2 regions of the Clostridium fessum genome follow, and region 1 is predicted to be linked to the other one. Evidence: a T-box and tRNA genes for the amino acid it is inferred to sense, from the RefSeq annotation. Region 1 holds a T-box; the other holds one or more tRNA genes.
What was found. The T-box of region 1 lies ahead of proS (proline--tRNA ligase). A T-box ahead of a tRNA ligase gene usually reads a tRNA of that ligase, here a tRNA-Pro.

Region 1 (15,077 bases):
TTTGAGTTTCCGTTACCTGCTGCCGCTTATATTCCCATTTCTGGCAGCGTATCTGATGGCGCTGCTTCTCCAGCCATCGGCAGCATTTCTCGAAAAACGGCTGCGAATCTCCTTCCGCGGGCGCATGATCGGCGTTCCCATCGGTATGATCGGGGGCGTGGAGCTGATTTTGCTGAGCATTTTTCTGGTCGGTCTGCTGGCAGCAGGGGGACGGCGTTTCACGGAGGAGCTGGAACACTTTTTAGAAGAGCTTCCAGGACGGATGGAGGAATTGTCACTGCTCGGACAGCAATTTGAACAGTCGATCGAGCGAGTCCTTCATCTGCCTGCCGGTAAAATCGGGCAGCTCTTTCGCGGAACAGGCTTGCAGGGCGGTGGACAGGTCAAGGAGATCCTGCTGCCGCAGCTCCTTCAGAAATCAGTTCCTGCTGCGGCGGGGATTGTGCGCGCGGTTATTGTGGTTGTTTTATTTTTCATTGCCTCGATTTTGAGTTTACAGGAGATGGACGAACTGCGCCGGAGGCGGTTTGATTCGATGTTTCACCGCGAATTTTTCCTGCTCGGCAGGCGCCTTGCGGTGACAGGAAGCGCATGGCTGAAAACCCAGTCGGTCATTTTCCTGATGACTTCGGCATTTTCGATGGCGGGGCTTTTGCTGATTGGAAATCCATATTACATTCTGGGCGGAATCGGAATCGGGGTTCTGGATGCCCTGCCGATCTTCGGCGCAGGGACGGCGCTGGTGCCGTGGAGTCTTTTTCTCCTGTTTAAGCGGGAGTGGGGACACGCGCTGATTCTCTTCGGGCTGTATCTGCTCTGTTATTTTCTGCGTGAGTTCACGGAGGCGCACCTGATGGGGAAGAAAATGGGGCTGTCGCCGCTTGAAACGCTGGCGGCGATCTATGTGGGCTTGCAGCTGTTCGGTCTGTTTGGATTTCTGCTGGGTCCGATTGGTCTGTTGATTATTAAGGATTTTGTGGAGGAGTATGGGGAAGAGAACGAAGGAGCGGATGCTCATTAAGTAGGCGCTTTTAGAGGAGAAAAGTGGAGTATTGGTGGATGGACGATCTGAAATTGCTTTTGAATGTGGAAATTTAAGGAGATGAAAGGATTTTTTAGAATTGCCGCGAGACAAAAGGATCATATATAATAGATAAGGAATTAAAAACGCATAAAAGTTCTGGAAAACAGCAGAGAAAGAGTTGCTGGAAGATAGCTGGATGTTAAGCTGAAATAAATATGCATATCATTTAATATGGAGGAACAAACGTGAATTTATATACAAAAGAGTCAGGCTCCGGACAGCCGATGGTGCTGCTTCACGGAAATGGAGAGGACAGCTCCTATTTTGTGAACCAGATATCCTTTTTTGAATCAAAATATCTCGTGATTGCGGTGGACACCCGTGGACATGGCAGCTCTCCGCGTGGTCGTGGGACATTTACCTTGGAACGGTTTGCTGATGATTTGAAAGGATTTCTTGACCGCCGGGGACTTAGGCGGATCATTTTGCTGGGGTTCAGCGACGGCGGCAATATTGCGCTGATTTTTGCACTGAAATATCCGGGATATGTCGATCGGCTGATTTTAAATGGAGCGAACTTAAACCCGTTTGGCATGAAGCCGTCCGTGCTGGCGGATGTGGCGCGGGAGTATGTGGGAGTTGTGGGGAAACTCTGGCTGCAGAAAAGCGGCATCGGGCAGATACGGGGAAAAATGCAGATGGCAGCAGGAAAAATGCGGACAGAAAAGCAATTTTCAAAAGAAAACGAAAAACAGAATGGACAGGAAGGACTGAATAAACAACAGAGAAGAAGCTGTCAGAAAGAAAAAATTCCTGAAAATAAGGAAAATGATCGGAAGGCAAATATACACAAAAAAGAGCTTTTATCCTTAATGTTGTATGAACCCTGGATCCGCCCTGAACTTCTCCACCGCCTGAAAATGCCCGTCCTTGTGGTAGCAGGGAGCGACGACATGATCCGCGAATGCCACACGCGCCAAATCGCACGTTCTCTGCCAAACGCAAGGATTCGGCTTTTAGAGGGCACCCATTTTATTGCAGCAGAGAACCCGGACGCATTTAACCAATGTGTTGCATCATTCCTGGAACAGACACAGGGCGGCGAGCTGGCGCAGATGAGCCGAGTCTGGGGCAGCCGGAGAGCCGGAAGGCTGGAGAAGGAGAAGATCCGTCGGGCGGCGGTGCTGGTACCTTTGATTCAGAAAGGCGGGGAGTACCACGTGGTGTTTGAGGTGCGCGCGGGAAGCTTAAAAACTCAGCCGGGCGAAATCTGTTTTCCGGGCGGTGCCGTTGAGCGGGACGAGACACCGAAGCAGGCGGCGATCCGTGAGGCGATGGAAGAACTCTTAATCAGTCGCCGCCAGATTCGCGTTATCGCGCCGTTGGATGTGCTGGAAGCGCCCGGGGCGATGGAGATTTCTCCATTTTTAGGTGCGCTGCAGGGCTACCGCTGGTCATATTCCGAGGCGGAGGTTGATCATACCTTTTCTGTCCCGCTCCGCTGGTTCGCGGAACATGAACCGGAGCGATATGAAACAGAACTTGTGACCGTGCCGGAAGAGACATTCCCGTTTGAAGATGTTCCGGGCGGACGCGATTACCGCTGGCGGCGCGGACATTACGATGTCTACTTCTACCGCCGCGAGGAAGGAATCATCTGGGGGATGACGGCGAAGATTCTGCGGTCACTGGCGGAGATGTACCGGGAGGACATTTTATTAAAATAGGATTCGTAAGATAGGGATAAAAACATTATTTTTTGTTCGGACGCAACCGAGTCAGTGACGACCGAGTAAAAAATGCGAGGCATCGTCAAGACTTGTACAAGGGCGAGTTCCAGCCTTGACAAACCCGACCGATTGGCGTAAAATCATAATACTGTCAGGATTTGCGCGGCTGAGTTTGTGGATGCCGTGGAAGAAATCCGGCGTTTGATTTTAGAACATCAAACAATAAGAAACTAAACAGGCGAAGAGAGGAATCAGTAAACTTTGACACACGTCCAGAGAGAAAGCCGTATGGTGCGAGGCTTTTGTGTCCCTGAAAGTTGAACCGGCCCTGGAGCTGTGCATGAAAATGCAACGTATTTCCGGCGTTAACGGAAGTTAAGTGAGCCAGAATCGGAACGAAATTCTGGTTAAGCAGGGTGGTACCGCCGAAGTTAAGCCATTCGGTCCCTTTGATCGCAGCGATCAGCAGGGATCGGATGGCTTTTTTATTTCTACGAAATAAAAAACAACAATGTACACTCGGCGCAGGGAAATATGGCTGTGATGGCAGTCGCGCCTCGGCGCCAAAATCCGGCAAGCCGGATTTCAATAAAATGTTTTTAACAAGGAGAAACGACATGGCAAAGGAAAAGAAAATGGTAGAAGCCATCACATCGATGGATGAAGATTTCGCCCAGTGGTATACGGACATCGTAAAGAAAGCAGAGCTTTCTGATTACTCCAGTGTAAAGGGCTGCATGATTATCAAACCGGCCGGATATGCGATCTGGGAGAATATCCGCAATGAACTGGACAAGCGCTTTAAGGCAACCGGCGTAGAGAACGTATATCTGCCTATGTTTATTCCGGAAAGTCTTCTGGAAAAAGAGAAAGATCACGTAGAAGGTTTCGCACCGGAAGTAGCGTGGGTGACACAGGGCGGTTTAGAGCCGTTACAGGAGAGAATGTGTGTACGTCCGACTTCCGAGACTCTGTTCTGCGATTTTTATGCACATGACGTACATTCTTACCGCGATCTGCCGAGAAACTACAACCAGTGGGCTTCGGTTGTACGTTGGGAAAAGACCACCCGTCCGTTCCTGCGTTCCAGAGAGTTCTTATGGCAGGAAGGTCATACCGCTCATGCAACCGCTGAGGAAGCACAGGAGCGTACCGAGATGATGTTAAATGTATACGCGGATCTGTGCGAGGACTTCCTGGCAATTCCGGTTATCCGCGGACGCAAGACCGACAAGGAGAAATTTGCCGGTGCAGAGGCAACCTACACGATCGAGTCCCTGATGCACGATGGCAAGGCACTGCAGTCCGGCACCAGCCACAACTTCGGCGATGGATTTGCAAAGGCATTTAACATCCAGTATCTGGATAAGGATAATAAATTAAAATACGTTCATCAGACTTCCTGGGGTATGACAACCCGTATGGTAGGCGCGATCATCATGGTTCATGGTGACAATAATGGTCTGGTTCTGCCGCCGAAGGTAGCTCCGACCCAGGTTATGATCGTTCCGATTCAGCAGGCAAAAGAGGGTGTTCTGGACAAGGCATTTGAGGTAAAAGAGGTTCTGTCCAACTTCCGTGTCAAAGTGGATGATTCCGACAAATCTCCGGGATGGAAGTTCAGCGAGTCCGAGATGCGCGGTATTCCGGTACGTGTCGAGATCGGACCGAGAGATATTGCTGAAAATCAGGCAGTTCTGGTTCGCCGTGATACGCATGAGAAGATTACGGTATCTCTGGATGAGATCGCAGCAAAGGTTGGCGAGCTTCTGGAGACGATTCACCACGATATGTTTGAGCGTGCAAAAGCACACAGAGATTCCCATACTTATGTAGCAACAACACTGGATGAGATGAAGGAGATCGCAGAAAATAAGCCAGGCTTCATCAAGGCAATGTGGTGCGGCAATCAGGAGTGCGAGGATAAACTGAAAGAAGTAGTCGGCGTAACCTCCCGCTGCATCCCGTTCAATCAGGAACATCTGGCTGACACCTGCGTATGCTGCGGCAAGCCGGCAACGAAGATGGTTTACTGGGGTAAGGCATATTAATATGATTCCAAAACGGATAGAAATGCCGGTCCAGGTCGAGGAAATCCTGGGAAAGCTGCGAGAACATGGTTACGAGGCATTTGCAGTCGGCGGCTGTGTCCGCGATGCGATCCTGGGGCGGATTCCCGGTGACTGGGATATCACGACCTCGGCGCACCCGGAGGAGGTGAAGCAGGTGTTCGGTCACACGATCGACACCGGGCTTCAGCACGGTACGGTCACGGTCATGCGTGATCATATCGGATATGAAATAACCACCTACCGGATTGACGGTGAATATGAGGATGGACGCCACCCGAAGGAAGTCGTATTTACTGCCGAACTGCGTGAGGACTTGAGACGGCGTGATTTCACGATCAATGCGATGGCATACAGCCACGAAACGGGAATTGTCGATATTTTCGGCGGGGCGGAGGATCTGGCAGCGCGCCGGATCCGTTGCGTCGGGGATGCGGGAGAACGGTTTACGGAAGATGCGCTCCGGATCCTGCGTGCCGTCCGCTTTTCGGCCCAGCTGGGATTTTCGATAGAGAAAAAGACCTGGCAGGCGCTCTGTGAGCTGGCGCCCTCCCTTGTCCATGTGAGCAAGGAACGGGTGCAGGTGGAGTTGACAAAAACACTCCTGTCCGACCGCCCGGAATTTATCTGGAAAACGGAGGCGGCAGGACTGGCACCGTACATTTCAAAGACATTTCCGGAGGTATTTGCGGCGTGGAAAAAGCAGAAAAGCTGTGCAAAGCAGAGGTTGGAAGAGAAGGTATATTCGAAGGATGTGCCAGCTGCTGACAAGGATGCGATCAAAACGGAAACGGCAGCGCAGCAGGGGCACATGTTCGTGAAACATGAATGTGAGACAGACATGGCGGGGGAAATTTCTGCTGCTGCGGCACATCTGCCAGCAGAAAAAGCCTTGCGCTGGTCGTATTTTCTTGCCCCGGCGGGCGAGGAAACTTGTGTCCGGGTTCTGAGAGAACTTAAGATGGACAACGACACGATCGATAAGGCGAAGATTCTGAGCCGTTTTGCATTCACGCAGATGGAACCGGAGGAAAGCGCTGTCCGCCACGCGATGAGTGCGATGGAAGATACGGTCTTTGACTGGCTGCTTCTCCTTCAGGAAGTTCTGATGCCGGAGCGCATGGATGCGGTGGAAATGGTTCGCTCACTTGCAAGGCAGATCCGGGAGCGCGGTGACTGTATCCGTCTTAAAACTCTGGCGGTAACCGGAAAAGACCTGATTCAGGCAAGCATCCAGCCGGGACCGGCGCTTGGAAAAACGCTGCATCTTCTCTTTGAAAAGGTGCTGGAGAATCCGGCTTGGAATGAGAAAGAGCGGCTTCTGGCTGAGGTGGAAGTGTTGAAACAATCGCAGAATGACAAAACCAGTAAAGCATAAGAAGATTAATAAATAAAAAGAGAAAAGAGGCAAAATCGTTTGGAACCGGCAGGACAAGCCGGACAAACGATTTTGTCTCTTTTCCTTTTGCTTTTTTAACAACAATATTTTCAATCAGAGGATGATTAAAAGAGTTATCCCAATTTCTTATACTCCCTGAAAAACAGCGCTGCCGTCGTCGCCACCGCAATCGTATCTGCCATCGGTTCTGCCACGAACACGCCGAATACCGGATTTGAAACGAAATGCGGCAGGATAAAGATCAGCGGAATCAAAAGCAGCACTTTCCGGAGCAATGCCAGAAAGACGGATGTTTTCGCATTTCCAAGGGCAATAAAAGTCTGCTGGCAGGCGAGCTGGACGGCAAAGAGCAGGGAAGCTGCCATATAGATCCGGAGCGCCCAGATGGTATAGCTGGCAAGGTCTGCGTCGCTGGTAAAGATGGAAATAAAAATCTGTGGAACCAGCATACATAAGAGCCAGAGCAAGGTGGAATAGCAGGCTGCCGAGCGCAGAAGCAGGTGAAACGCTTTTTTCACACGGTCGATATTTTTTGCTCCATAGTTAAAGCTGATGATCGGCTGCGCGCCCTGCGTGAGCCCCTGCAGCGGCAGCATGGAAAACTGCATGACGCTGGAAAGAATCGTCATCGCGCCGACCGCGGTATCGCCGCCATATTTCAACAGGCTGGTGTTAAAGCTGATGGACAGTGCACTTTCTGTAAACTGCATGATAAATGGCGCCAGTCCGAGCGCCAGGCATGGCAGGATAAATTTCTTCTGCGGGCGCAGGTTGCGGAGCCGTATCCGCAGGGTACTATGCGTTCCGGTCAGAAAACGCAGAATCCAGATACAGGAAATACCCTGTGAAAGGATGGTTGCAAGTGCTGCGCCGCGCACATCCAGATGCAGTCCGAAGATAAAGATCGGATCGAGGATGATGTTGCAGAGAGCGCCGATGGCAACGGTAATCATGCCGGTTTTGGCATAACCCTGTGCGTTGATAAAGGCATTGAGTCCGAGCGCCATCTGGACGAAGAAAGTGCCGCAGACGTAGATTTTCATGTAGTTCCAGGCATAGAGAATTGTCTTCTCACTGGCGCCGAACATCAGGAGGATCGGGCGCCCAAAGCCAAGAAACAGGGCGGTCAGGACGAGCGAAATGACGGTCAGCATGAAGGTACAGTTGCCGAGTACCTTTTCAGCAGAATCCTTGTCGCCTTTTCCCATCAGGATCGACGCCTGCGGGGCACCGCCCATGGCGGCGAGCGCGGCAAAAGCGGAAATGCACATGATAATTGGCATTGTGACGCCGACGCCGGTCAGGGCGCTGGGACCGATGTCCGGAATATGGCCGATGTACATGCGGTCAACCATGTTATAGAGAACGTTGATGATCTGTGCGGCAATTGCCGGGAGCGCCAGTTTAAAAAGAAGTGCCCCGATCGGCGCACTGCCGAGATCAGCTTCACGGGATGATGCTGCGCCTGAATGCGGGCGCGTATTTTCATCGTTGGAACGATGAGCGGATTGTATGGACAAAGAGAGCCCTCCTTTTCATTTACAGTAAAATATATTATTTGATTTTTTGCCTGATTGTTGGGACAAATAGCCAGACCGCTTTTTTATCCCAACGTGAATCATTGTAACATACCGTCAAAATGATGGCAATGAACAGAATTTCGTAATCACTCCACATTGGCGATTGTGTGTGATAGTTTGTGCACTGTGTTTCAAATCTGCGATATTTATGCATAAGCATATTTGTAAGCCCCCTCTCATAGGTTAGGAGTAGCAGGCTGGGTGTCTGATGTGCATATTTGCATAATCGTGTGAATGTTGCAATTAACATAGCTGTCAGCAGCTGTGGCCCGGCGTGAAAATGTGCTGTCCACATTCTTTTGGGAAATGGAAAGGCGGGCAGCCGGATAGAGGCAGGAGGGGGAAGCTGTGAACGAGAGAACAACCGAGGTGCTGGAACAGTATGAACTGGAAGTGCAGTCGAAGCGCCGTGGAAGAGGCGCGTGGATCTGCGAGACGAGTCAGGGGTTAAAACTCCTCCGGGAATATAAGGGGACCGTCAAACGTCTTGAATTTGAAGAACAAATCATGAATGTTCTGCAAAATCAGAAAACATGCCGGACCGATCAGTATATGCGGAACCGGGAGGGCGAGCTTTTGTCGGTGGCGGAGGATGGAACGCGGTGTGTTGTGAAGGAATGGTTTTCCGGGCGCGAGTGCAGTGTGCAGAGCGAGGCGGAGGTAGTCCGGGCGGTCGGGCAGATCGCGAAGCTGCACCGGACATTGCGCGGCATTGCGATCGATGAGTCGTGGAATCTGGGGTCAATTCTCACGCGTCCGGCGGTGGCGGAGATGGAGCGCCACAACCGGGAACTTGTCCGTACGCGGAATTATATCCGGAAAAAACGGCGTAAATCGGATTTTGAGAGGGCAGTCAGCGGAAGCTTTGCCATCTTTTATGAGCAGGCGCAGGAAGCAGCAGGCGGGCTGAAAGCGCAGATCGAGCGGAACGGCGAGCCGGAAAACTACCTGTGTCACGGGGATCTGAACCAGCACCATATTTTATTGGCAGAAGAAAATGAGATGGCGGTGATTGAATTTAACCGGATGCACCGGGGCGTCCAGGTCGAAGACCTGTATCATTTTACGCGCAAAATATTGGAAAAGCATGGCTGGGATTTGCGTCTGGGTATGCGGCTGCTGGAGACGTATGATCGTATTCTGCCGTTGAATGCACAGGAGCGGACATACCTCTATTACCTGTTTTTATATCCGGAAAAATACTGGAAACAGTTAAATTTTTATTATAATGCAGGCAAGGCGTGGATTCCAGTCCGCAGCATTGAAAAACTGCAGAAGCTGGAAGAACAGCAGACGGCGCGGAACCTCTTTCTTGAGGCAATCCGATAAGAAATGTTGATTTACATATGCATATAAATTCTTTGGTTAAGCGTATTCGATACATTATGGAGAAACTTTGAAAAGAGAAAAAATAAAGACAAAGAATAGTAACCGAAATTCTCTTTATTTTTCAGAATAATTATACTATAATGGAGAAAAAGAAAGTCATCCTAGAAGAAAGCAGGGGGTAAGTGAATCATGAAGGATTACATGACGATTTACAAAGAATGGCTGGAAAATCCATACTTTGACGAGGCAACGAAAGAGGAATTACGCGCCATTGAGGGCGATGAAAATGAGATTAAAGAGCGTTTCTATATGGATTTGGAGTTTGGTACGGCAGGACTGCGCGGCATCATCGGTGCAGGTATTAACCGGATGAATATCTACACCGTCCGCCGTGCGACCCAGGGACTGGCAAATTACATCATCAAGCAGGGCGGCGCGGCAAAAGGCGTGGCGATCGCATTTGACTCCCGTCATATGTCCCCGGAATTTGCCGAGGAAGCAGCGCTGACACTGGCGGCAAATGGCATCAAGGCGTACCGGTTCGAGACGCTGCGCCCGACGCCGGAGCTTTCCTTTGCCGTCCGCGAGCTTGGCTGCATCGCCGGTATCAACATCACTGCCAGCCACAACCCGCCGGAGTACAACGGCTACAAGGTTTACTGGGAGGACGGCGCACAGTTTACACCGCCGCATGACAAGGGCGTGACTGAGGAAGTTATGGCGATCACCGATCTTTCCACCGTTAAGACGATGGGAGCACAAGAGGCAAAGGCAAAAGGACTCTACGAGATCATCGGTGCAGCGATCGACGACAAATATATTGCACAGGTCAAGGCACAGGTAGTCAATCAGGGCGCGATTGACCGCATGCAGGATCAGATCACGATCGTGTATACACCGCTTCACGGCACGGGCAATATCCCGGCACGCCGTGTGATGAAAGAGCTTGGATTTACCCATGTATATGTGGTTCCTCAGCAGGAGCTTCCAGACGGCGATTTCCCGACCGTCAGCTATCCGAACCCGGAGGCAAAGGAGGCATTTGAATTGGGACTGGCTCTGGCAAAAGAGAAAAATGCAGACCTCGTTCTGGCAACCGATCCGGATGCCGATCGTCTGGGCGTGTATGTCAAAGATACCAAGTCCGGCGAATACATTCCGCTGACCGGCAATATGTCCGGCTCCCTGCTTTGCGAGTATGTGCTCAGCCAGAAACAGGCAAACGGCAAGATTCCGGCAGATGGACAGGTTGTTAAATCCATCGTTACGACGAATCTGGTAGATGCAGTTGCGAAGAATTACGGCGCAGAGCTCATCGAGGTTCTGACCGGATTTAAGTGGATCGGCAAACAGGTTCTTAAAAATGAGCAGGAAGGCAAAGGAACCTATCTGTTTGGCATGGAAGAGAGCTATGGCTGCCTGATCGGTACATACGCACGCGATAAAGATGCCATTTCCGCGACCGCAGCACTCTGCGAGGCAGCTGCCTATTACAAGGAAAAAGGCATGACGCTGTGGGATGCGATGGTCGAGATGTACGAGAAATACGGCTATTATAAAGATGAAGTGAAGTCCATCGGCTTAAAGGGCATCGAGGGACTGGCAAAGATTCAGGAGATCATGGAATATTTCCGCGCCCACACACCGTCCGATTTTGCCGGACATAAAGTGCTGGCTGTCCGCGATTACAAGGCAGATACCGTCAAGGATCTGGCAACCGGCGAGGTAAAACCGACCGGACTTCCATCCTCCAATGTTCTCTACTACGAACTGGAAGACAACGCATGGCTCTGCGTCCGCCCGTCTGGAACCGAGCCGAAGATCAAGTTCTACTACGGCGTGAAAGGTACCTCCCTGGAAGACGCGGCAGCGAAATCAGAGAAGGTAGGCGAGTCTGTGATGGCGATTGTCAATGGACTGCTGTAGAAAAATAAAAAGAAGATGTGAAATAAGTTCCTAAAAGAAATAGGACCATTCGTTCATGCGAAAGGTCCTATTTTTGTGCTATTTTGTTCTTTTAATTCTTTCAACGCCGCTGCAAATTTCGACGAAACCGCAGTAGGATTTCCTCTCAGCAGCCCGCGGCGGTAGAAGGCATGGAGCTTTTTAGTCGGGCGCAGGGACTGGCGGCGGTGTTTGAGTTCTTCTAACCGGGTGCTCAGGCGGGTGAGGCGGTTGTCGAAGGCGATGCGGGCATCGACTTCGGTGCGGACTTCGGCAATGCGCTCGTTGACGCGCTGTTTGGCAGCTTCGATGCGTTCTGCGTTTTCTGCTTTGGCAGCTTCGATGCGGGAGGTGGTTTCTTCTCGAACATCGGACAGGCGTTTTTCGGCGAGTGCCTTGGTCTCAGCCAGGCGCTCTTTGTGTTCGGTGGCAGCCGCCTGCAGCTGTCTGGCAGTCTCGGCGCGTGCGGTTGCCAGACGTTCTTCGGCGTCACTGCGGACGGCGGCAAGTCTGCGGGCGGCTTCTGCCTGGGCGGCTGCCAGTTTTTCGGCTGTTTCTTCACGGGTCAGGGCGCCGCGCTCAATGGCTTCCTCACGCAACAGCTCGATCTTGGACTGGAGCTCTTCGATATCGGCTTTGAGCTTCGTCATAGCTTCCAGCGTATGACCCAGAGCCAGGGCTGCCTTGATGGATTCGTAAGCATCGGCGGTGAAAAGAACGCTGATGACGAAATCGCAGATGAGCAGGATAACCGGAGGAACCGCAAGCACAGTGCGGGCGATCGGATCATGGATGACATCGGTCATAAGGATCGTCAGAAATCCCCATGCGATCGAGGAAGTCAAGCAGATATAGCCGTGCAGCTGGAACGGCTGGCTGCTGTAATCCCAGTAGCGGACCTTGAATAGGCGTTCCATGACGGCGCCGGTGACATATTCAAGCGCCGTGGCGGCGATAAAACCGGAAATATAGACGAGCGGCAGGCTGTCCCGCACCGGCAGAGACACCCAGAGCATCATCACCGCGCCGGAACCGTAGAGCGGCAGCATCGGAAGCCGCAGAAATCCGCGGTTGACGAGCCGTTTCTGTTTCAGGGAAACATAAGTCGATTCGAAAATCCACCCTAAAAAGCAGTATACATAGAAAAAAGCTAGCCATTGGTACCAGGTATAGGTATACATAAAACCTCCTTTAGAAAATCAAGTCATTTTCTCATTGGTTGAAAAACGTATCTAAAATGAAGTTGTTTCTTATCTTACTATATAAATCTAGAAAAGTTCAAGGCATCTGGGTGAAAAAAGATAATTCCAAAATCTCCGCTTGCCACAAAAGCACGCTTCGTGTACAATAAATCGAAGTCGGCTTTGCCACAGACAGCAGGCAGACGTACAGAAAGCAAATCTTATATGAAGTGGAGTTGTTTTCCAGGATAAAATTTGCAGAAAAACAAAGAACAATTCAACAAATACAAACAATTTACAATAAAAAGAAAAATAGGAGAGGTACACACGTGAGTATACTGAATGTAGAACATTTAAGCCACGGTTTTGGTGACCGGGCGATTTTTCAGGATGTTTCGTTCCGCCTGTTAAAGGGTGAGCACATCGGTCTGATCGGTGCGAACGGCGAGGGTAAATCGACGTTTATGAATATTATTACCGGGCATATGCAGCCGGACGAGGGAAAAGTAGAGTGGTCAAAGCGGGTGCGCGTCGGCTATCTGGATCAGCACACGGTGCTGGAAAAAGGCATGACGATCCGCGAGGTTTTGAAGAGCGCATTTTCCTTCCTGTTTGAGCTGGAAGTGCAGATGAATGAAATCTGCGACCATCTGGGCGAGGCATCGGAGGATGAGATGAACGTGATGATGGAAGAGCTGGGAACGATCCAGGATCTTCTGATGAACCACGATTTTTATTCCATCGATGCGAAGGTGGAGGAAGTCGGACGTGCGCTGGGGCTGACCGATATCGGTCTGGACCGCGATGTAACGGATTTGAGCGGCGGACAGAGAACGAAGGTACTGCTCGGGAAATTGCTTCTGGAAAAGCCAGATATCTTGTTGTTGGACGAGCCGACGAACTATCTGGATGTGCAGCACATCGAGTGGCTGAAACGGTATTTGCAGGAATATGAAAATGCGTTCATCCTGATTTCACACGATGTTCCGTTCTTAAATAGCGTAGTAAATATCATTTACCATATGGAAAATCAGCGGCTTGACCGCTATGTGGGCGATTACGACAAGTTTCTCGAGGTGCACGAGGCGAAGAAAGCGCAGCTCGAGGCAGCGTATAAGCGTCAGCAGCAGGAGATCGCGCAGCTGCAGGATTTTGTGGCACGTAATAAAGCGCGTGTTTCCACGCGAAATATGGCGATGTCCCGCCAGAAAAAGCTGGATAAAATGGATGTGATCGAACTGGCGAAGGAAAAACCGAAGCCAGAGTTCAACTTCCTGGAGGCGAGAGCCTCCGGAAAATGTATTTTTGAGACGGAGGATCTGGTGATCGGTTACGACGAGCCCCTGTCCCGTCCGCTGAACCTCTATATGGAGCGCGGCGAGAAGATTGCGATGGTCGGTGCCAACGGAATTGGAAAGACGACGCTTTTAAAGAGTATTTTAGGTTTGATTCCAGCAGTGTCCGGCAAGGTGACGCTGGGCGATTATCTCTCCATCGGCTATTTCGAACAGGAGATGGCGCCGGGCAATACGACGACCTGCATCGATGAGATCTGGAAAGAATTTCCGTCCTACACCCAGTACCAGGTGCGTTCCGCACTGGCAAAATGCGGTCTGACGACCCAGCACATCGAGAGCCAGGTGCGCGTGCTCAGCGGTGGCGAGCAGGCAAAAGTGCGCCTGTGTAAGCTGATCAACCGCGAGACGAACCTTCTGCTTCTCGACGAGCCGACGAACCATCTGGACGTTGAGGCGAAGGAGGAGTTAAAGCGTGCGCTGGCGGCGTACAAAGGAAATATCCTTCTGATCTGCCATGAACCGGATTTCTATGAGGGATTCGCAACGAAGGTCTGGGACTGCAGTGAGTGGAGTCTGAAAATATAAGAAAAAAATGTTTTTCAGCGTACCCCAACATTCAGTATAGAGCCCTTTTTCTAAGGTGCCTGGCACTGACAAAAAACAGGAACGCCATCGGCTGAGAGTCCGACGGCGTTCCTGTTTTTCTTAAATTGGGAATGGTAGGTATATATAAAAAAGAAATTGGCTTAGGGGGGCCGGACGATTTGTATCGTCCGGTATGAGTATGAAAAAGCTTTTTTATTTCAAGTAACACTTGAAACAAAGGCCTGTTACCCTTTCGGATAACATACTTGTATTATAGGAGAAACTTGTGACTAAAATATGTCCCTTTCATAAAAAAAATATAAAGTCCATAAAAAAATAAAAACCTCTTTCAAAAGAATCGAAAGTTGTATATAATAGTAAGTGGTATAGTCCGCTCTAAAACAATGCGCGGGCTGGATGCAGCGAAAAAAGCTGAAATAAAGAAGATAAAATACAATGAAACTCATAGATTTATGTACTCAAGAGTGCATATTCAGAGCAGGAGGAAAACAACTATGTTGATGTCCAATGATATTGGTATCGATCTGGGTACAGCCAGCATCCTTGTATATATCAAGGGAAAAGGTGTCGTACTGAAAGAGCCGTCCGTAGTGGCGATCGATCGGGATACGAATAAGATCATGGCGATCGGCGAGGAAGCCCGCCTGATGATCGGCAGAACCCCTGGCAATATCGTAGCGGTCCGTCCGTTGCGCCAGGGGGTTATTTCAGATTATACAGTGACAGAGAAGATGATGAAATATTTCATCAACAAGGCAGTCGGCAAGAAGACACTCCGCAAGCCGCGTATCAGCGTCTGCATCCCGAGCGGTGCGACCGAGGTAGAGCGCAAGGCGGTTGAGGATGCGACTTATCAGGCTGGCGCACGCGAGGTTTCGATCATCGAGGAGCCGGTAGCAGCTGCGATCGGCGCTGGT
Region 2 (15,077 bases), on a different contig from region 1:
GCGATCCTTGGGGGTTTTGTCGTTGCCTGTGATGGACAACTACTATCTCTTAGCCTATCGGCATTATAGTATATGCGAAAATTCTTTGCAAGATACCCCCGGAAAACAAAATGTCATATTTTTCATATCATAAAGAAAAGAGGACAAATCTATGAGAGATATCACATTATGTCATCCACGTCTCCAGCGCATTGCGTCCGCCTGGATCAAAGCCTGTGCGACCGAGGGTATCACAGTAGCCATCGGAGAGACACTGCGGACGGTGGCGGAGCAGGACGCTCTGTACGCGCAAGGACGTACCAAGCCTGGCAACATTGTAACCAATGCCAAAGGCAGTAGCTATAGCAGTCAGCATCAGTGGGGGATTGCCTTTGATTTTTATCTTAAGATGGATGTGGACGGCGATGGCAGCATGTCAGACGATGCCTACAATGACAGCACAGGTATGTTTAAAAAGGCCGCAGAGCTGGCAAAAGCTTTAGGACTTGCCTGGGGCGGAGACTGGCGTAGCATCGTAGACAAGCCACATCTTTATCTGCCGGACTGGGGCAGCGCCACCAACATTCTTAAACAGCGTTACGGCACCTTTGAGGCGTTTAAAAAGACCTGGCCTAAAATGGATGTAGCGCCAGTCAAAGCCGACAGCGATGCCGGAGCGGCGGATCTCAAGGACATCAAGAGCGGCGCACACGGCTTGAGCGTCACTGCATCCTCGCTCATCATCCGGACAGCTCCGGCAGGTGCTGACTCTGGCAAGCGATACAGTAAGGATCAGCAGGTGCAGCCGATCCGGAAGTGTTTTGTCAGCGGAGCACCGTGGATCCAGACCGCGGACGGCTGGGTGTCTGGCAAGTATCTTACTGGCTGGGTGTGCCAGGACGGGCGCTGGTGGTATCTGCTGAGTGGGTACACCTACCGGCACGATGCAGTCTGCCAGATTGACGGACAGGCGTATGCGTTTGATTCGGATGGCTGGATGATTACCGCAGATCGGATAGCAGAGGACGGACACATACGATAAAATATGATGAAAAACACAATATAAGCGCATGATAAGGGGCTGTCATTCCTTGAAAATAAAGGAAAAACAGCCCTTTTTTCGTGTGATATTTCCCCAGAAAAAGGGGTTCTTTATACTGAAATATGCTTTCGTGGTAGATGCGCCAAAAACACCGGAAACCCTTGTAAATAAAGGAAAAATCCAGCATTTACAAGGGTTTCCGCATCCATCAAAAAAAGCAGATAACGGGAGTCGAACCCGCCTTTCCAGCTTGGGAAGCTAGCGTTCTACCGATGAACCATATCTGCAAATATACATTAAGTATACTGTTTTTTCTGAAAAAGTCAAGAAATTTATCTTGCCAAAAAGGGAGGAAAATTACTGTACACGGGTAGACACTTTTGGGATCGAAAGAGACAAATATATTCAAAACACCCACAAAATGCCCTCTTAACACAATTTATATTTCAAAAACTCGCAGAAGGTGTTATAATAATTCCGTATGGATTAGGGCGCGGTTTTCAGGCACCCTTTTTCCGTCATAGGAAAGTGTTAAGGCACATTTTTTATTTTGTATATAAATCTGTATCGGTATGGCGGATAAACAGAAAATAACGGAGGAAACTATGGATATAATCATTATCGGATGCGGCAAGGTTGGTACGACGCTGGCGGAGCAGCTTGTCCGGGAAGATCACAATGTGGTGATGATCGATACGTCTGCGGAGCGGATGCAGCGGGTGTCAGATGATATCGATGCGATCAAGCTGGTGGGAAATGGTGCCAGCATTTCCATGCAGATCGAGGCAGGTGTGCAGACGGCGGACATGCTGATTGCCGTGACAGGGTCGGATGAGATGAACCTTCTCTGCTGCCTGATTGCGAGAAAAGTGGGGCATTGCCACACGATTGCGCGTGTGCGGAATCCGATTTACAGCAACGAGCTTACCTTTATCAAGCAGCAGCTGGGAATTTCCATGATTATTAACCCGGAATATGCGGCGGCGACGGAGATTTCGAGAATTCTGCGCTTCCCGTCAGCGATCAAGATCGATCCATTTGCCAAGGGAAAGGTAGAGCTTCTGAAATTTAAGGTAAAACCGGAGTTTAAGCTGGACGGGCTTTCGGTCATGGATATTGATAGCCAATTCCGCTGCGATGTCCTGATCGGCGGTGTTGAGCGCGGCGATGAGGTGGCGATCCCGGATGGTAAATTTGTGATTAAAAACGGGGATATGGTGTCGATTATCGCTTCCCCGGCAAATTCGGCAGAATTTTTCCGCAAGATCGGCATCCAGACAAACCAGGTCAGAAATACGATGATTGTCGGAGGCGGTACGATTGCTTATTATCTGGCGAAACTTTTGGCTGCGATGAAGATCCGGGTTAAAATTGTGGAGAAAGATAAAGCGCGTTGCGAGGTTCTGACAGAGCTTCTGGACGATGCGTTGATCCTCAACGGTGACGGAACGGACCGGCAGCTTCTTCTGGAAGAGGGGCTGATGACGGCGGAGGCATTTGTCACTCTGACGAATATGGATGAGGAAAATGTATTCCTTGCGCTGTATGCGAAGGAAAATTCCAGCGCGAAGCTGGTGACAAAGGTTAATCGGATCGCCTTTGACGAGCTGATCAGCAAGCTGGATCTGGGAAGTCTGATTTATCCGAAATACATCACGGCGGACTACATTTTACAGTATGTGCGCGCGATGCAGAATACCATCGGCAGCAATGTGGAGACGTTGTACCATATTCTCGACAGCCGGGCGGAAGCGCTGGAGTTTGTGATCCGCGAGGAGTCGGAAGTGACGGGCATTCCGCTGATGAATCTGAATCTCAAGAACAACCTGCTGATCGGATGCATCAACCGCGGCGGCAATATCAAGATCGCGCGTGGACAGGACTGCATCCAGCAGGGCGATACAGTGATCGTCCTGACGAGTCAGAAAGGTCTGCGGGATATCCGCGACATCCTGAGAAAGTAGGCGGCATAGATGAATTATTCAATTGTATTTTATATCATAGGCTGGATCCTGAATTTTGAGGCGGCTTTTATGGTGCTTCCGACGGTAGTGGCACTGATTTACCGTGAGTCAGAGGTATGGTGTTTTCTGGCAACGATGGCAGTATGCCTGATGGTTGGTATGCTTCTGGTACGCCGGAAACCGAAAAATCAGATCTTTTATGTGGCGGAGAGCTTTGTGGCGGTTTCTCTAAGCTGGGTTTTACTCAGTGTGATGGGAGCAGTGCCGTTTGTATTAAGCGGCTATATTCCAAATCCGATCGATGCCTTGTTTGAGACGGTATCGGGCTTTACGACGACCGGTGCAAGTATTCTGAGCAATGTGGAGCAGCTGCCGAAATGCTTATTATTCTGGCGGAGTTTTACGCACTGGATCGGCGGTATGGGCGTTCTGGTATTCCTTCTGAGTGTCCTGCCGATGGTGGGCGGTTCCCATATGAATTTGATGAAGGCGGAGAGCCCAGGACCCATCGTGAGCCGTCTCGTTCCGAAGGTTCAGATGACGGCGAAGCTGTTATACCAGATTTATCTGGGAATGACGATTCTTGAGGCTGTGATTCTGATTCTTGGGAAAATGCCGATTTTCGACGCGATCACGATCACGGTCGGAACAGCAGGTACGGGTGGTTTTGCAATCCGGAATGATAGTCTGGCGAGCTACACGGCATTTCAGAAAAATGTCGTGACGGTGTTTATGATTCTGTTCGGAGTGAACTTTAACTTTTACTTCTTTCTGCTGATGCGGAAGATGGGACAGGCCTTTAAAATGCAGGAGGTCCGGGCATATTTTCTAATCATTGCATCGGCGATTGGCATCATTACAGTCAATACGGTAGCACTCTGCGGCAATGCACTGCAGGCATTCCAGGATGCGGCATTCCAGGTCGGTTCGATTATCACGACGACCGGTTATGCCACGGTGGATTTTGATAAATGGCCGCAGCTTTCAAGAACGATTATGGTACTTTTGATGTTTATCGGCGCCTGCGCGGGCAGTACCGGAGGCGGTATCAAGGTGTCGCGTGTTTTGATTCTGCTTAAATCGGTAAAAAAGGAACTGAAACAGTACCTGCACCCGAGTGCAGTGGAGAAGATCAAAATGGATGGAAAGATCGTGGAGCATGAGGTTGTGCGCTCGACGAATGTGTTTATGGTTGCGTATGTGCTCATTTTTACGGTATCTGTTCTGCTGATTTCTCTGGATGAATACGATCTGGTGACGAATTTTACGGCGGTTACGGCTACGTTTAATAATATCGGACCGGGTCTGGCGCTGGTCGGACCGACCGGAAACTTTGGATTTTTCAGTAATTTCTCAAAAGTGGTTCTGATTTTTGATATGCTGGCAGGACGTCTGGAGATTTTCCCGGTACTTCTGCTGTTTTCAAGGGAAACCTGGAAGCGGTTCTAGGGAAGGAGAATGCGGATGGATATACTGTTCTTTTTAACGGGGTGTCTGGGACTGGCAGAGACAATTGATTTGTTCTGCGGCAAAGATTTCCTGATTTTTATATCGGATTCGATCGATCCGAAGAAATATAACCTGAAAAAGGTGTATGCGGTTGAAAAATGGCTGTTTGCGATTGATACGCTGTCGCTGTTTGGCATGGCGTTTCATCTGGGCGGCGGTACGGGCGATCTGGTGCTGGCGGCAGTTGTGCTGGTGACACTGTTCGCACATGTGTATGTGTTTAAGAGCCGGAACTTCCGGGTGTAAGTAGATAAAAGTGGGCGTGATGTGTCTGGCATGCGCCCATTTTTGCTGCCATGATGCAGAGAAAATGGCTGGTGGCTTGTTTTGGGACAGATGCTTGAAACGGCTGACAGTGTGGCTTCCGGGGAAGTGGGACACACTTTGCGTTGACAGGCATATGATATAGTATCAATGAAAAATGAAAAGGAGATTATCATATGTGTTGGTCTTGGGGTAATGGTTGTGGACACTGCGGAGGATGCGGCGGCTGTGGAAATAATGGATGGGGCTGGAATAGCTGTGGAAATAACGGAAGAAATTCCTATCGGAGAGGTTTCAACGATGGTTATGCAATCGGCTATCGGGATGGCTATGATGCCGGAAGAGACAGCCAGTCTGGTTGCGGCTGCGGCAATAATGGCGGCTGTGGCTGCGGAAACTAGAGAGGGCGATTCAATTTGCACGAGGTGTGAACTGAGGGAAAGAAAGCCGGGCGGTGAGAGCTGCCCGGCTTTCTTCCCTTCAGTTATTAAGAACTCTAAGAATACGCTAAAAATCGGGGCAACAGGATTTGAACCTGCGACCTCTCGGCCCCCAGCCGAGCGCGCTACCAAGCTACGCCATACCCCGAAAATAAATCATAGCTGTACTTTGCCAAATGTTCAGCTGACATATACCGCCATTTGTTGAAATATTATATGCATGATACCAGGGTCAAAAGGTCAGAAGTTCGACGCAAGCTTGCTTGCAGGAGAATTTTTGACCTTGGGACCCGCCAAAAACATGAGTAAGTAGCCATTTTTCAAAGAAAAATGAGCGAATTGCGAATGTTTTTGAGAATTGCGGGAGCACGCAGTGCAGAGCAATTCGGTATCAGAGGGGTCAAAAGCTTTTGCCCTCAACATCATATGCGTATCATTATATCAAAATTACATCAAAAATCAACTATGACTTCTAAATTTTCGCTGCCGGATGTTTGTTTTTTGATGTAATTTTGATGGTTGAGTGGAATTTTACGAATCAATGGAATGGATCAACAGAATGAAAATTTTCCCAATATTGACTCCAAATTTGAAAAATGGTATGATGAAAACGTGGATAATTAAAAGAAAAGGTCATAGCAGAGTCTTCGGCTGTGACCTTTTGTAGTAACCAACCCCAAGGAGAACATCATGATAAGTTTTGACCTCGACATGACCCTCTTAGACCACCGGACGGATCAGATCACACCGAGTGCGCTGGAGGCGATTGAAAAGCTGCGCCCGAAGCACAGGATTGTGCTGGCAACGGGGCGCGATATGGATAATTATTACAGTACATCGTACCGGGACATCGTCCGTCCGGATGCGATTGTACATATGAACGGGACGAAGATCACAGTGGGAGATAAGCTGCTGTTTGAGCACATCTTTGATCCGAAACTCCTGCGCCGGGTGCTGAGTTTTTGCGATGAAAAGGGCTTCGGAATCGGCATGACGGTGGGGAATGAAGATTACTATATCCATCCGGAGATCATTGCGGCTAATGATATCCGCTTCTGGGGAAGCTGCGGGCGGCAGTTCCAGGATCCGTGGAAGATGCTCACGATGCCGGTCCGGACACTGGCGTTTGTCGGCAGCCGTGAACAGGTGAAGGAGATGGAACGGGAATTTCCGACCCTGAAATTGCCGATGTTTGCGAGCGGACATGGCGCGGATGTGGTCGAGAAAGGCAATTCCAAGGCGGACGGACTCCGCAGGCTGGCGGTGTATTTTGGAGAAAAAGAAGATCTCTCCGATACAGTGGCATTTGGCGACAGCATGAATGATATTGAGGTTGTGCAGGAAGCCGGCATCGGCGTGGCGATGGGAAATGCAGTGGATGCGCTTAAAAAAGTAGCTGATTACGTGACGGCACCGATCGGGGAAGATGGAATTTATAAAGCGTGCGAACACCTTCATTTATTTTAAAGAAGTTATTTTCCTATTTTACCTGTTCCCATTTTCCTATATAAATGATATAATAGCTACCAAACGGTTATTGTCCACAGGTGAGTTTCTTTGAGTAGAAATTTCATGCAGTACAATAACAAGAAATGACTTAAAAGGCGCGTGCCTGCAAGCTTTGACTAAAAGGATGAACTGCGGCTGCAGAAATCGGCAGTGCGGCAGGGAACCGGACACGCACCGGGAAAAAAGAGAGGATGTAACAGATGGAACATTTAATTACTCCGGCTGGTTATAAACCGGTATTGGATTTGAGAGAAACACAGGTTGCTATCAAGGAAATCAAGGACTTTTTTCAGAGAGAACTGGCAAAACAGCTCAATCTGACCCGTGTGTCCGCACCGCTTTTTGTACTGCCGGAATCTGGTCTGAACGATAACTTAAACGGCGTAGAGCGCCCGGTATCCTTTGGAATTCTGGAGCAGAAGGATCGGAAGGCTGAGATTGTACATTCTCTCGCCAAATGGAAACGTCAGGCATTAAAAGAGTACGGATTTCAGGAAGGTGAAGGCCTTTACACCGACATGAGCGCGATCCGTCGTGATGAGGATACAGACAACATCCATTCCATTTATGTGGATCAGTGGGACTGGGAGAAGATCATCAGTAAAAAAGATCGTACCCGTGAGACACTGGAATCCATTGTCCGTTCGGTTTACAAGGCACTGAAAGTGACCGAGGACTATATGGCATATGAGTATGAGTACATTGGACGTTATCTTCCGGAAAATATCACATTTGTGACGACCCAGGAGCTGGAAGATATGTATCCGGATTGCACACCGAAGGAGCGCGAGTACAAGATTGCGAAGCTGCACGGTGCGGTATTTATCGAGCAGATTGGTGACAAGATGAAATCTGGTGAGAAGCACGATGGTCGTGCCCCGGACTATGATGACTGGAAATTAAACGGCGATATTCTGGTATATTATCCAGTTCTGGATATCGGACTGGAGCTTTCTTCCATGGGTATCCGTGTTGATGAGGATTCCCTGAAAGAGCAGCTGGTAAAGGCGGGATGTGAGGAACGCGCGGAGCTGCCATTCCAGAAAGCAGTTCTGGAGGGAGAGCTTCCGTATACAGTCGGCGGCGGTATCGGTCAGTCCCGTATCTGTATGTTCTTCCTGCGGAAAGCACATATCGGAGAGGTGCAGGCGTCGATCTGGCCGGACGGTGTGCGCGCAGAGGCAGAGGCTCACAACATTCATCTGCTGTAAAAATAAAATTGATGAAAAGCTGCCCGGGAAAGTGATTTTCTGCGGCAGTTTTTTGTGTAATAAGAAATTCATTAGAATTCCCTATTACACAAAAAGGCACATTCTTTTTATGTAATGGGAAGCCCATAGAATGAGAGGATAGGATATTTATATGGCGGATCATATCTATGATTTAATTATTATCGGTGCGGGACCGGCGGGATATACGGCAGCGCTGCGTGCGGCGGCGATGGGGATGGATGCAGTCCTGATCGAGAAAAAAGCGCTGGGCGGCTCATGCGTCAATACCGGCTGTATTCCTGCCAAGGCGCTTCTGCAGGCGACGGCAGTCTACCGGGATATGTTGAAAGCATTCCGGTTTGGCATCGTGGCGGAGAAGGTCAGCTTTGACTGGCGGCAGATGCAGATTTATAAAAATGAGTCCGTGGAATCATTCCGCTCAATGATTCAGGGAATGTTAGAAAAAGCGGAGGTGGAGATGATTCACGGCGATGCGCGCCTGCATGCGGATAATGTGGTGCGTGTGACGACCTCCAAAGGCGCATTGACGCTGAAAGGAAAAAATGTGATTCTGGCAACCGGTTCCAGCCCTGTGATTCCGGATATCCCGGGAATTGATCTGCCGCAGGTTATGACAAGCCGTGATATTCTGCGGATGGATGACTGGAATTTTGACTGTCTGACGGTCATCGGCGGCGGTGTCATCGGTGTGGAGATCGCGACGATCTTCGCGGCGCTCGGTTCCCGCGTGACGCTTTTGGAGCAGGCAAACCGTCTGCTGGAGTCGATGGATCCGATGATTTCCGAGCAGATGGAAGCAAATCTGCGTTCTAAGGGTATTGAAGTCCACTGCAATGTACAGGTCATGGAGATCAAGGATCGCGGCAACGACACGGTGTCGGTCAATTACCGTTGTGAGCGCGGCTGGAAGGAAAGCCCGGCGGACCGCGTGCTGGTGGCAGTCGGCAGACGCCCGAATATGTCGAAGGTTCTGGCGGACGATTGTCAGGTACAGCTGGAAAATGGGCGTCCGCTCATCAAGGGAACCTACCGCACGACGCAGGAAAATGTCTATGCGATCGGCGATACCGTGGCGCGGAAACGTCTTGCCCATGTGGCAGCGTCCCATGCGGCTTATCTGGTCGAAAACCTGGCGGGACGCGGACACCGGATGCAGCTTTCGGTCGTGCCGAACGGTATGTATGTCGTGCTTCCGGTTGTGCCGACCTGTATTTATACGGAGCCGGAGATTGCGGCGGTTGGATTTACGGAAAATGACGCCCGCCTTTATAATATGAAGATCAAGTGCGGTGTGGCATATATGACGGAAAATGGAAAAGCGCTTCTGGCGAGAAACAGCCGCGGTTTTGTGCGCCTGATTTTTGAGGCGTATACCAACACGCTGATCGGGGCGCAGATCATGTGTGCGCGTGCGACGGACATGATCGGAGAGATGGCAACGGCGATCGCCAACGGTCTTACGGCATATCAGCTCTCGACGGCGATGCGCGCGCATCCGACGTACAGTGAGGCGATCACGGAGGCGATCAAAGATGCGTTGAAAAATGGATAATAGAGAAACAACAGGAGGCAGAAAAATGGGACGTGAGGTTCGGGCGAGAATTGAACAGCTTCGCGAGAAGATGGCGGAGCGTGGAATGGACGCATATCTGATTCCAACATCGGATTTCCATGGCTCGGAATACGTGAGCGGGTATTTCAAATGCCGGAAATATATGACAGGCTTTACCGGTTCGGCGGGAACGGCGGTCATTACGATGGAGGACGCAGGTCTCTGGACGGATGGCAGATATTTTGTGCAGGCGGCAGCAGAGCTTTCCGGCAGCGGGGTGGAACTTTACCGCTCCGGTCAGGAGGGCGTGCCGACGACGCTGGAATTTTTGAAAAAACATATGCCGGAACAGGGTGTTCTGGGTTTTGACGGCAGAGTGGTCGATACGGCCGAGGGCGAGCGCATCGCGAAAGCACTGTCCGGGAAAAAGGTACGCATTTCGGAGGGTGAGGATCTGGTTGGAAACATCTGGGACGACCGCCCGGCGCTTCCGATGAACCCGGTCTGGATTCTGGAAGAGAAGTATGCGGGAAAATCGGCGGAGGAGAAGATTGCAGATCTGCGCGGGGAGATGAAAAAGCGTCAGGCGACGGTGCATCTGCTGACGAGTCTTGATGATATCGCGTGGCTTTTAAATATCCGGGGTGATGACATTGTACATACGCCGGTTGTATTGTCCTACTTGATTGTAACAAAACAGGAATTATTCCTCTTTATTCATGAGAAGACGCTGAACGAAGAAGTACGTGCCTATCTGCATGGACTGGGCGTTCGGATCATGCCATATGAGGCGGTATACCAGATTGCATCCGCATTCCGCTATGAGCGAGTTTTATTGGAAAAGTCGAAGATCAATTACCGTCTGTTCCGGTGCCTGGATGCGAGCGTGAAAGTGATCGAGGCGATGAATCCGACGGCAGCGGCAAAAGCAGTCAAAAATTCAGTGGAACAGGAAAATATGCGCCGTGTGCATGTGCAGGACGGTCTGGTATTGACCCGTTTCCTGCGCTGGGTGAAGGAACATGCAGGCGAAAAAGGACTGGACGAGTGGACCGCAGGGGAATATCTGGATAAGCTGCGCCTGGAACAAAAAAACTGCCTGGATATGAGCTTTACGACGATCTCTGCGTGGGGACCGAACGCGGCGATGTGCCATTATACGGCCTCTGAGACAGAGAAGAGCAGTGTGCCGAATAAGGGGCTGTATCTGGTCGATTCCGGCGGACAGTATTATGAGGGAACGACGGATGTGACGCGTACCATCGCGGTCGGACCGATCACGCAGGAAGAAAAACGCTGCTGTACGCTGGTGGCGTGTTCGATGCTGCGTCTGCTGGATGCGAAGTTTATGTATGGCTGCCGCGGTATCAACCTGGACTATATTGCGCGCGAACTCCTGTGGAGAAACGGTCTGGATTTCAACCATGGAACAGGGCATGGTGTCGGCTATCTGGGATGTGTGCATGAGCGCCCGAATTCCATCCGATGGAGGCTGCTCACATCGCCTGCTGAAAATGCGGTTCTGGAGGAAGGCATGGTTACCTCCGATGAGCCGGGGCTTTATCTGGAAGGAAAATTTGGCATCCGGACGGAGAATCTGATGCTCTGTGTGAAGGATGTGAAGAATGAATTTGGTCAGTTCATGAAATTTGAAAACCTGACCTGGGTTCCGATCGATCTGGACACGATCGATGTATCGCTTATGGAAGCGCGCGACCGCGAGCTTTTGAACGCGTACCATAAGGGCGTGTATGAGAAGCTGTCTCCGTATATGATGGAGGAAGAGAAGATGTGGCTGGCAGAGGCGACGCGAGCAATTTAGAAGAGGAAAACAAGGAAGATACGGCAGTAAAACATTAAAAAAGCGGTTAAAAACCGGCATAGATAAAAGATGCCGGATATAAACTGTAAATGACCATGTAAAATAAATGCGAGGCTGCGTGTATGCGCTATCATTCGTTCGACCGTGTCCGAATCTGTGAGACAACTGGAATGCAGGACGGCTATCTGCGGATCGATGTGGTAAACAGTGAAAACAATTTTCCAATTAAGGGAGCAGAGGCTTCGATCAGCTATGGAGAATCAGGACAGACGCAGGAAGTGCTTAGAACCAATTTATCCGGGCAGACGGAGGAGATTGCGGTAGCGGCGCCTCCTGCGTTGCTTTCACTGGAAGAACAGAACCGGGAAAAGCCGTATGCGGATTATACGGTGGAAGTGCGGGCAGAGGGCTATGGGCCGGTGAAGGTAAAGGGAACGGAGGTGCTGGCGGGCGTGCTGGCAGTCCAGCCGATCCGGATGATTCCGCTTCCGGCTCAGACCGGAGCGGAGGAGAATATCCAGATTCCGGACCATACCTTATATGGTTCCTATCCGCCCAAGATTGCCGAGGATGAGGTAAAACCAGTGCAGGAGAGCGGAGAGATCGTGCTGAGCCGCGTGGTGGTGCCGCAGACGATCGTCGTGCATGACGGTGCACCGACCAATGCCTCCGCAAAAGATTACTATGTGGCATACCGGGATTATATCAAGAACGTGGCATCGAGCGAGATTTATGCGACCTGGCCGCGCAGCACAATCGTCGCTAATGTGCTGGCAATCATGTCGTTTACGTTGAACCGGGTGTATACGGAGTGGTATCGGAACCAGGGCTACGATTTTACGATTACATCCTCAACGGCATTCGATCACAAATGGATTTACGGGCGCGATATTTTTGAGCCGATCTCAGAGGTGGTGGATGACATTTTTGACAACTATCTGTCCCGCCCCGGTGTGAGGCAGCCGATTCTGACGCAGTACTGCGACGGGCGGCGGGTGTCCTGCCCGGGCTGGATGACCCAGTGGGGATCCTGCAGTCTGGGAGAACAGGGATACAGCGCGATCGAGATATTGCGGCGCTTCTATGGAAATAGTATTTACATCAACACTGCGGAACAGATATCAGGAATCCCGATCTCCTATCCGGGGGAACCGCTTAAGGTGGGTTCCAGCGGCGATAAGGTGCGGCAGCTGCAGCAGCAGCTTGACGCGGTGGCGACTGTGTATACAGCGATCCCGCGGGTTACGCCGGACGGGATCTACGGATCCGGAACGGAGGCGTCCGTACGGGCGTTCCAGTCGGTGTTTGGACTTCCGCAGACGGGCGTGGTCGATTTTGCTACCTGGTACAAGATTTCTCATATCTATGTGGGGATCTCGCGGATTGCGGAGCTGAATTGAGTTGGAAATGGGATTTGCGGGAGAAGAATAACGAAAAGACATATGAATTCCTATAGGTGAAATATCTGTGAGCAGGATGCATACAGGAAACAGAGACAAAGAACATAAGAGGGGGGTGGATTGGATGAAAGATACCAGACGGGAAGAGGGAGTCAGACAACCCGGGGGGACTGGCCGGGCAAATGCGATCACAGAGGGAGTGATCTGGAAACAGCTTCTGCTATTTTTCTTCCCAATTTTATTTGGAACTTTTTTTCAGCAGCTCTATAATACGGCAGATGCGGTGGTAGTAGGCCGTTTTGTCGGAAAGGAAGCGCTGGCGGCGGTCGGCGGAAGCACATCGATGCTTACGAACCTGCTGGTTGGCTTTTTTGTAGGACTTTCTTCGGGTGCGACAGTTATCATCGCCCAGTTTTACGGGGCGGGACGCGGTCAGCGGGTCAGCGAGGCAGTCCACACGGCGATTGCCTTTTCGCTGCTGTGCGGTATCCTTATGACGGTTGGCGGACTCCTTTTTTCCGACACGGCGCTTCGCCTGATGGGGACGCCGGAGGATATCATGGACAATGCAAGCGGGTATCTGCACATTTATTTTGTCGGAATCACGGCGAACCTCTTATATAATATGGGTGCTGGAATCCTGCGGGCGATCGGTGATTCCAAAAGACCGTTCTATTTCCTTGTGATTAGCTGTTTTACAAACATTGCGCTCGATCTGTTGTTTGTAGTAGGACTTCGGATGGGCGTGCGTGGTGCGGCGGTGGCGACGATCCTTTCCCAGGTGGTCAGCGCGTGTCTGGTATTGGGAACGCTGATGCGTGCGGATGGCTCGTACCGGTTTGAGATCCGGAAAACGCGGATCACACCGGTGATTCTGGTGCGGATCATCCGGATTGGGTTTCCAGCTGGACTCCAGTCGGTTATGTATTCCTTTTCCAATCTCGTGATCCAGAGCAGCGTCAATGCACTGGGAACAGACACGGTGGCGGCGTGGGCTGCATATGGAAAGATCGACAGCACTTACTGGATGATCATTAATGCGCTGGGGATCTCCATCACGACCTTTGTCGGACAAAATTACGGCGCGGGGCGGCTGGACCGTGTGAAACGCAGCGTGTACGTCTGCCTGGGAATTTCCTGTATTATCACGGTGGGGCTGAGCACGATCCTGTATCTGACGGGCGGCTATATTTATCTGTTGTTCACAACGGATGCGGAGGTAATCGCGATCGGCATGAAGATTCTTCACTTCCTGGTGCCGGCATTTGTGACATACCTCTGTATTGAGATTTATTCCGGCGCACTGCGCGGTGTGGGAGACTGCTGGATTCCGATGATTATGACGGCGCTGGGCGTGTGCGTCCTGCGGGTTGTCTGGATCCTGATCGCTGTTCCGATCCGCCCGGATATCCTGACAGTAGTATTCAGCTATCCGCTGACCTGGACGATCACAACGGTTCTCTTTAATATTTATTATTATTTTTTCAGTGCGCTGAAAAAATGGAATGTGCCGCTTCCGTGGAAGAAAAAGAGGCGGGAGCTTCATAACCTGTAAATAGTTATGCATGGTTTCGAAAATGATTGACAAAACGGGGTGGTACTGGATTTTTTTCAGAAAGTGTGATATTCTTATGTTACAAAAGATAGGTGACAGTGTTTCTTCCTGGATGGATGCCGCGCAAGCGGCAGATAAAACGGAGATTCGAAACAGAGGGCAGAGGCACTTGCCGCTGGTCAGAAAGAGAGGCAGAATTATGGGCTATGAACCAATGAATGAGTCCTGGCAGATGGCGGGGGAACGCCATGAGACACTGGGACAGTATGTGGCGAAGACATATTTATGGATGTTTGCAGGGCTTCTTGTGACATTTGGCATCGCATTAGCCGGATACGTGACGGGAGCGATTTTGTATGTATTTCAGGTTCCGTATGCGACCCTCGCATTGACGGGACTGGAGCTTTTGACGGTGATCTGGCTGAGTGCCCGGATTCACAAGTTATCGGTGGGAGCGGCGAGAGGGCTGTTTCTATTCTATGCAGCTTTAAACGGCGTTGTTTTCTCGATGTATTTCCTGATCTTCGGTGTTGTGGAGATGGTGTTTGTATTTGCGGCGACCGCGCTGTTCTTCGGAATGATGGCGGGCGTCAGCCTGATCTTCAAGCTGGACTTGAGCGGAATCCGTCCATTGCTCGTTGGCGGACTGCTGTTTCTGATTCTCTTTGGTCTGCTTTCAATGTTTTTAAATCTAGGCAGCTTTGAGACAGTGCTCTGCTATGCCGGTATCGTGGTATTCTTAGGCTTTACCGCTTATGATACAACCAAGATCCGGGATAATTACCAGATTTTCTCCGCGGATCCGGAGC

Region 2: it has a tRNA-Pro gene. The T-box ahead of proS (proline--tRNA ligase) is inferred to sense a tRNA for this amino acid. The anticodon was not compared.

What each region holds. Positions count from the first base shown of each region.
Region 1 is NZ_JAQEQF010000008.1:9,490-24,566, reverse strand. Features, by position in the region: gene PG862_RS10765 (AI-2E family transporter) at 1-1,021, shown strand, start outside; gene PG862_RS10760 (alpha/beta fold hydrolase) at 1,270-2,751, shown strand; T-box leader at 2,987-3,206, shown strand; gene proS (proline--tRNA ligase) at 3,372-4,805, shown strand; gene PG862_RS10750 (CCA tRNA nucleotidyltransferase) at 4,807-6,201, shown strand; gene PG862_RS10745 (MATE family efflux transporter) at 6,336-7,736, opposite strand; gene PG862_RS10740 (phosphotransferase) at 8,151-9,131, shown strand; gene PG862_RS10735 (phospho-sugar mutase) at 9,321-11,057, shown strand; gene PG862_RS10730 (putative ABC transporter permease) at 11,111-12,256, opposite strand; gene PG862_RS10725 (ABC-F family ATP-binding cassette domain-containing protein) at 12,586-14,139, shown strand; gene mreB (rod shape-determining protein) at 14,655-15,077, shown strand, end outside.
Region 2 is NZ_JAQEQF010000012.1:33,341-48,417, reverse strand. Features, by position in the region: gene PG862_RS13510 (M15 family metallopeptidase) at 152-1,021, shown strand; tRNA gene PG862_RS13505 (tRNA-Gly) at 1,238-1,308, opposite strand; gene trkA (Trk system potassium transporter TrkA) at 1,627-2,985, shown strand; gene PG862_RS13495 (TrkH family potassium uptake protein) at 2,995-4,434, shown strand; gene PG862_RS13490 (hypothetical protein) at 4,450-4,740, shown strand; gene PG862_RS13485 (hypothetical protein) at 4,935-5,159, shown strand; tRNA gene PG862_RS13480 (tRNA-Pro) at 5,273-5,346, opposite strand; gene PG862_RS13475 (HAD family hydrolase) at 5,889-6,665, shown strand; gene asnA (aspartate--ammonia ligase) at 6,908-7,918, shown strand; gene lpdA (dihydrolipoyl dehydrogenase) at 8,070-9,491, shown strand; gene PG862_RS13460 (aminopeptidase P family N-terminal domain-containing protein) at 9,517-11,313, shown strand; gene PG862_RS13455 (peptidoglycan-binding protein) at 11,436-12,713, shown strand; gene PG862_RS13450 (MATE family efflux transporter) at 12,838-14,268, shown strand; gene PG862_RS13445 (Bax inhibitor-1/YccA family protein) at 14,468-15,077, shown strand, end outside.